2 regions of the Bacillus sp. 179-C3.3 HS genome follow, and region 2 is predicted to be linked to the other one. Evidence: a T-box and tRNA genes for the amino acid it is inferred to sense, from the RefSeq annotation. Region 2 holds a T-box; the other holds one or more tRNA genes.

Region 1 (3,415 bases), on a different contig from region 2:
TACAAAGGCGGATGACGGCAGAGCTACTTGCGCCAGCAGCCTGACTCATTTCGTGTATTGTGCTTTTTATGACTTTGTCAGGATGGGCGATGATATAGTCTGCGATCATTTTTTCGGATTTGGGGAGTTTTGATTTCATTGTATGGAGTAAGGTCAGTCCACCTGCTGACATAGAGTACCCTCCTTTTTAGGATTGATCATGTAAAATGGCTTTGTTAATGTGTCCGTTCGTTTGGTTTAGTAAGTCTTTCGCTGTTTTCTTGTCTGTGTTTGTCTGAAGCATGACGATGGCTGTTTTGACTTCAAGGTCTGCTGCTTCCAGTGTTTCTGTTGCATGTTCATAGGAAGTGTTTGTCACGTGTTGAATGATAGAGATGGCGCGTTCTTTTAGTTTATGATTGCTGACTTTCACATCGACCATGAGATTTTCATATACTTTGCCTTGTCTAATCATGACAGTGGTAGATATCATATTTAAAATCATCTTATGAGCGGTTGCTGCTTTCATTCGTGTCGATCCGGTAATTGCTTCTGGTCCAACGACCACTTCAATGGCGCAGTCAGCTAGCTGGCTTATCTCCGCTTTTTCGTTGCAACTGAGGGCCACCGTTTTTGCGCCAATGGATGTCGCATAGGATAAAGCACCAAGTATATAGGGAGTTCTTCCGCTTGCTGCAATGCCAACGACAGTATCTTTTGATGTTAGTTGAATGTGTTCTAAATCTTGCTTACCGGCTTCTTTACTGTCTTCTACATCTTCAGCAGCGTGTGAAAAAGCGTTGTCTCCACCTGCCATTATGCCGACAATCACATCAGGTGAAACGCTATAGGTGGGTGGACATTCAACAGCATCCATAACACCAATTCTGCCACTCGTTCCAGCTCCTAAATAAATCAACCTACCCCCATTTGTAATGGACTCATAGGCAAAATCACTAGCTATTTTTACATGTGGCAATACACAGTGAACCGCTTCAGCGACCTTCAAATCTTCTTGATTGATCATCTCGAGCATTGTGAGTGGGTCTACTTGGGAGATTTCCATTGTGTTTGGGTTTCTTGATTCTGTTGTTAAAGAACGTAGTTGAGACGGTTGCAAATAACATCCCTCCTTCTTTCTTTATTTTCAGTATATTGGTCGTGATATAAAATTTCAATGGAATATCCAAATGGTGAAACTAAATTTTAAAATATAAGGTGAAAAGAGAGGGGGAATTGTTAGAAAATAAAAAAAATAAAATTCTCCTTTACAAAAGGGGGACAACCTGTATATAATAACTTTTGTCAGCTTCACGGAAACAGCAAACTTGACGACTGGCCCGTTGGTCAAGCGGTTAAGACACCGCCCTTTCACGGCGGTAACACGGGTTCGAATCCCGTACGGGTCACCATAATGTGGAGGATTAGCTCAGCTGGGAGAGCATCTGCCTTACAAGCAGAGGGTCGGCGGTTCGAGCCCGTCATCCTCCACCATATGCCGGTGTAGCTCAACTGGTAGAGCAACTGACTTGTAATCAGTAGGTTGGGGGTTCAAGTCCTCTTGCCGGCACTGTTTTTCTTTTATCAATTCCATATGTGGAGGGGTAGCGAAGTGGCTAAACGCGGCGGACTGTAAATCCGCTCCCTCCGGGTTCGGCGGTTCGAATCCGCCCCCCTCCACCATTTTTGGGCTATAGCCAAGCGGTAAGGCAACGGACTTTGACTCCGTCATGCGTTGGTTCGAATCCAGCTAGCCCAGTCAAGACACCTTTTATAAAAAGGTGTCTTTTTTATGTTTGGAAAATGGAATGTATAACTATTCAAAATCTTGTTGAGTTGAGTCATGAGCCAGTGTAACAGTAAAATAAAGACATGAATGGAAAGGGGATGTACGTATGGGGGATAAACAAAAGATTACACTTGTGGGGGTTCCCATGGATCTTGGTCAAACGAGAAGGGGCGTTGATATGGGACCAAGTGCCATTCGATGTGCAGGAGTGAAAGAAAAATTGGAATCGCTTTCATTTGAGGTGGAAGACTTAGGGGATATTCCAGTCGAGCAAAGAGACGATGAAAAAGGACTTTTTACGAGTGAGAAGCTAAAAAATTTAACGGAAAATGCGGGGGCAAATGAGCTGCTTGCTGAAAAGGTCGACCATATCGTACAGTCCGGTTCTTTTCCGCTTATTTTAGGCGGTGATCATAGTATTGCTATTGGAACACTTGCGGGTGTTGCCAAGCATTATAAAAATTTGGGTGTGATCTGGTATGATGCACACGGCGACTTAAATACAGAGGAAACGTCACCTTCTGGAAATATACATGGTATGCCACTTGCTGTCAGTTTAGGAATTGGGCATGGTGATTTAATCAATATAGGTGGTTATTTTCCAAAAATAAAGCCCGAAAATGTCATTTTAATTGGTGCTCGCTCCTTGGACGATGGAGAGAGAGCATTGATTAGGGAAAAGGGTATTAAGGTGTATACGATGCATGAAATTGATCGGATGGGGATGACAAAGGTGATGGAGGAAGCCATTGAATACTTAAAGGCAAGTACAGATGGTGTGCATTTATCTCTTGATTTAGATGGATTAGACCCTGCAGAGTGTCCAGGTGTAGGGACTCCTGTTGCAGGTGGTATTAGTTATCGGGAGAGTCACCTTGCGATGGAGCTTTTAGAGGAGGCGGGCATTTTGACTTCAGCTGAGTTTGTTGAAGTCAATCCAGTATTAGATGAGCGAAATAAAACAGCAGAAGCAGCCGTCGCATTAATCGGTTCTTTAATGGGTGAAAAATTATTGTAAGAGCGGGACTTGTTCCCGGTCTTTTTTATTTTCAGAAAGGAAAAGTGAATTTTAAGAATATATTAAGGTTTTTACTGGCTGATAAGCGTAACACACTGTGAAAAATTTGTTACACTAAATTTTAGAGGAAAAATGAAACCTTTTGGAAAGAGGTTCGTATACATAAAGACCGGTGAAGGCAGAGGTTGAAAAATGATGGAAACAATGATTAAGAAAAGAATTAAGCAAGTCAAAAAAGGCGACCAGAATGCATTTGCAGACATCGTAGACCTGTATAAAGATAAAATTTATCAGCTGTGCTATCGCATGCTTGGAAATGCACACGAAGCAGAAGATATTGCACAGGAGGCGTTTATTCGTGCTTTTGTGAATATTGAAAGCTTTGATGTGAATCGTAAATTTTCTACTTGGCTTTATCGAATTGCAACCAACCTGACCATTGACCGTATTCGTAAAAAAAAGCCGGATTATTATTTAGATGCAAAGGTGGCAGGAACTGAAGGACTGAATATGTATTCTCAAATCGCAGCTGATGGCGTTTTGCCAGAAGATGAAGTGGTGTCTCTTGAATTATCGAGCACCATTCAGCAAAAAATTCTTAGGTTACCCGATAAATATCGATCGGTCAT
Region 2 (3,415 bases):
ACGTATCCAATACATCACTGTCTTGTTCCCAGTTCTCAAGATCTTCTGGCGCTTCCAGTCCAACATACACTTCTTTTGTTTCTTTATGATACCAAGCTGGGATGCGGTGTCCCCACCATAGCTGACGAGAAATACACCAATCACGAATATTTTCCATCCAGTGTAAGTACGTCTTTTCAAAACGATCTGGAACAAATTGAACTTGTTCTTCACCTTTTTGCAAGTGAATCGCTTCATCGGCTAGCGGCTGCATTTTTACAAACCATTGTGTTGATAAATATGGTTCAACTACAGCTCCGCTTCGCTCACTATGACCAACAGAATGCATATGATCCTCAATTTTGAACAGAACGCCTTCTTCTTGCAAATCTTTCACAAGCTGTTTACGGCATTCAAAACGGTCCATTCCTTTGTACTTCAAGGCATTGTCATTCATTGTGCCATCTTCATTCATCACAAGAATTCGCTCTAATTCATGACGATTTCCAAGTTCAAAGTCATTCGGGTCATGTGCTGGGGTAATTTTGACTGCTCCAGAACCAAACTCCATATCGACATAGTCATCACCAACGATTGGAATTTCACGTCCTGTAATTGGTAAAATGACTGTTTTCCCAATTAAATGCTGATAGCGCTCATCCTCTGGATGCACAGCTACTGCTGTATCTCCAAGCATCGTCTCCGGTCTTGTTGTGGCGATCTCAATCGATCCTGTTCCATCGGCTAGTGGATATCTCAGGTGATAAAATGCCCCTTGAACATCCTTATAGATGACTTCAATATCAGATAGTGCCGTCTTTGTCGCTGGGTCCCAGTTAATGATATACTCTCCGCGATAGATGAGGCCTTTTTCATACAATTGAACAAATACTTGGCGTACCGCTTGATTAAGCCCTTCATCTAATGTAAAACGCTCACGTGAGTAATCGAGTCCAAGTCCCATTTTCGCCCACTGATTCCGAATAAAATCAGCGTATTCTTCTTTCCACTTCCATGTTTCCTCTACAAATTTTTCGCGTCCGATATCATATCGGCTCACACCTTCTTCGCGAAGTTTTGCCTCCACCTTTGCTTGAGTAGCAATGCCGGCATGGTCCATTCCAGGAAGCCATAGAACGTCATATCCTTGCATTCGCTTCATGCGTGTCACAATATCTTGCAGTGTTGAATCCCATGCATGACCAAGGTGCAGTTTTCCTGTCACGTTTGGTGGAGGAATGACGACCGTATATGGATCTTTCGTTTTGTCATTTTGCGCTTCGAAAAATTTTCCTTCAAGCCAGTACGTATAGCGATCTTTTTCAATCGCATTTGGATCATACTTTGTTGGCATTTCTTGATTATTTGTTCCCATGTTTGTGTTACCTCCACATTTAATCGGCTGATGAAACATAAAAAAAGCCTTTCCATCCCTATAAAAGGACGAAAAAGCTTTTTTCGCGGTACCACCTTTTTTTACGGAACACATACGTGTGCCGTACACTTTAAAGGATAACGGGGTTCTCCCGAATTTCTCTACTGACCATTCAAGAAATTAAGCTCACAGGCGACCTTCCAAACAAGTTCATCCTAGGAAACCTTTCAGCTCATGGTTTCCCTCTCTTTAGGGTCTTGGTTGTACTCTTCCTAGTCAACGCTTACGATATATTCACGTTCATCAGCTCGTACTCATCTATTATTAATATTACTAAATGCATTTTGTTTTCGTCAATCATCTTTTCCGCTTTTCTTGTTCTTTATACAAATGAGGCAGGCACTCTTCTCTTTATCGCCCATAAGATAATAGCAAAATGAAGAAGGAGGGCGTTTTCTTTTGAAAAAAATCAATCCTTATACACTTCCCCCGTGGCTCGGACAAATTCGGGCAGTTGCCTCTCAAGTCGTTCTCCCGATTGCGATATTTCAAGGGTTTCGTACGATTATTTTCCCGACCACATTTGACGTCCTCATCTTAGGTATACTCATTTTTCTTGCGTGCGCTTTCCACCTCGATTGGTTTTAATCGTGGCTTTTTCTTCAAAAAGGCATCAAACCGAACACCATACACTGAAAACAACCTCGTCATTCTGTCGATGACGAGGCGTTTTGCTCTTCTTCAAGGCGTCTAGCCTGCTCAATCTCATGTATCTTCATGACAGTTGGTTCCGAATTTTTCATTTGCCAATACGCTCTTAATAGCTGCTGACAGCTTTCCATTTCATCCTGTCCGCCCGCTTCATATGTTTTCACCGTATCCAATAAACCTTGCGGATACGCAAGATAACTCAAGAACAAATGAAGCTCCTCTTCCCTTAACGGATTCCCCTTTTGATACGTATAAAAGTAGTCGGTGCATTCTGGAAAAGAAGCAGGATATGTTTTGAATGTCCGAAAGTAAAAGGTGAGAAGATCATAAATGGGGGCAGCCTTTTTAGATCGCTCAAAATTGGTAAAATGTCCGATCCCTACATCATTGTATAAAAAGTGATGGATCGACAATTGCCCATGGTTTAATACCACACGCGTTGTCTCCTGATCCTTCATTTCCTCATACCAATCATCTAATCGTTCAAGCGCAAATTCAGTTGCAGACATTGTCTCTGAAAAATACATAGCAGCGGCCAGCTCAAATGGCGACATATACCATGCTTGTTCTGCCCGCTCTATGAATCGCTCATACATGTCTTTCTCTGCGTCCCATTTGCTTTTGAGTTGTGTATAGTGTGCTTCGATCTCTTGCATTGTGATGTCCATCATCACTTCGGTTCGTTTATGAAGCCTTGCAATCTCTTGGATTAGGTACTCATGTTTATCGTCCTGTTCTTCTCTCTTTTCATTCGTCAGCCACGGCATCAGATAATATGCCGACTGACTCGACCGATCATTGGAGAAAAAAGAGCCACTTTGTGTCCGGTAAATCGGGACAAACGAGCGATAGCCTTTTGACTCTAGTTCAAGCATTTGCTCAGTAAATTGCATTTGTCGATCTACCTTCACACGTTTCAGTGCAAACACGCCTTGCTTTGCATACACCCTCACAACGGAAGGACTGACAGGTTCTACATATTCAGCCTCAAGCCCATATTCGGATAAGACGGATTGAATGTCATCCACGTTCACTCACCACATTTTCTAGGTCGGTCATTTCTGACTATACTTTGCTTTTTTGATATTCGGGAATATAAAGAATTTGCCCTTCCTCAAGCTCTGCATCAGCCGATAATGAATTCGTCCGTAGGAGTTGCTGTACATTCAACTGGTATCGTTCACAAATACGATCCACCGTATCTTCTTGCTGAACTATACATATTTTCATGCGAGAAAAATCTTCCTCCTCCTGCTTAGCGAACAGCTTTGTTAAATAGAGAGAATTCTCACTGCCAGACGTTTCTCTATCGTCACTTTCATGTACTTCTGCTTTTTGAGACACCTCATT

What was found. The T-box of region 2 lies ahead of AB1K80_RS04245 (valine--tRNA ligase). A T-box ahead of a tRNA ligase gene usually reads a tRNA of that ligase, here a tRNA-Val.
Region 1: it has a tRNA-Val gene. The T-box ahead of AB1K80_RS04245 (valine--tRNA ligase) is inferred to sense a tRNA for this amino acid. The anticodon was not compared.

What each region holds. Positions count from the first base shown of each region.
Region 1 is NZ_JBFEFT010000029.1:9,661-13,075, forward strand. Features, by position in the region: gene AB1K80_RS15415 (MurR/RpiR family transcriptional regulator) at 1-172, opposite strand, end outside; gene murQ (N-acetylmuramic acid 6-phosphate etherase) at 188-1,045, opposite strand; tRNA gene AB1K80_RS15425 (tRNA-Glu) at 1,317-1,391, shown strand; tRNA gene AB1K80_RS15430 (tRNA-Val) at 1,398-1,473, shown strand; tRNA gene AB1K80_RS15435 (tRNA-Thr) at 1,477-1,549, shown strand; tRNA gene AB1K80_RS15440 (tRNA-Tyr) at 1,578-1,662, shown strand; tRNA gene AB1K80_RS15445 (tRNA-Gln) at 1,667-1,738, shown strand; gene rocF (arginase) at 1,875-2,786, shown strand; gene sigW (RNA polymerase sigma factor SigW) at 2,982-3,415, shown strand, end outside.
Region 2 is NZ_JBFEFT010000004.1:46,090-49,504, reverse strand. Features, by position in the region: gene AB1K80_RS04245 (valine--tRNA ligase) at 1-1,354, opposite strand, end outside; T-box leader at 1,416-1,643, opposite strand; gene AB1K80_RS04240 (hypothetical protein) at 1,814-2,002, shown strand; gene ysxE (spore coat protein YsxE) at 2,062-3,093, opposite strand; gene AB1K80_RS04230 (LysM peptidoglycan-binding domain-containing protein) at 3,131-3,415, opposite strand, start outside.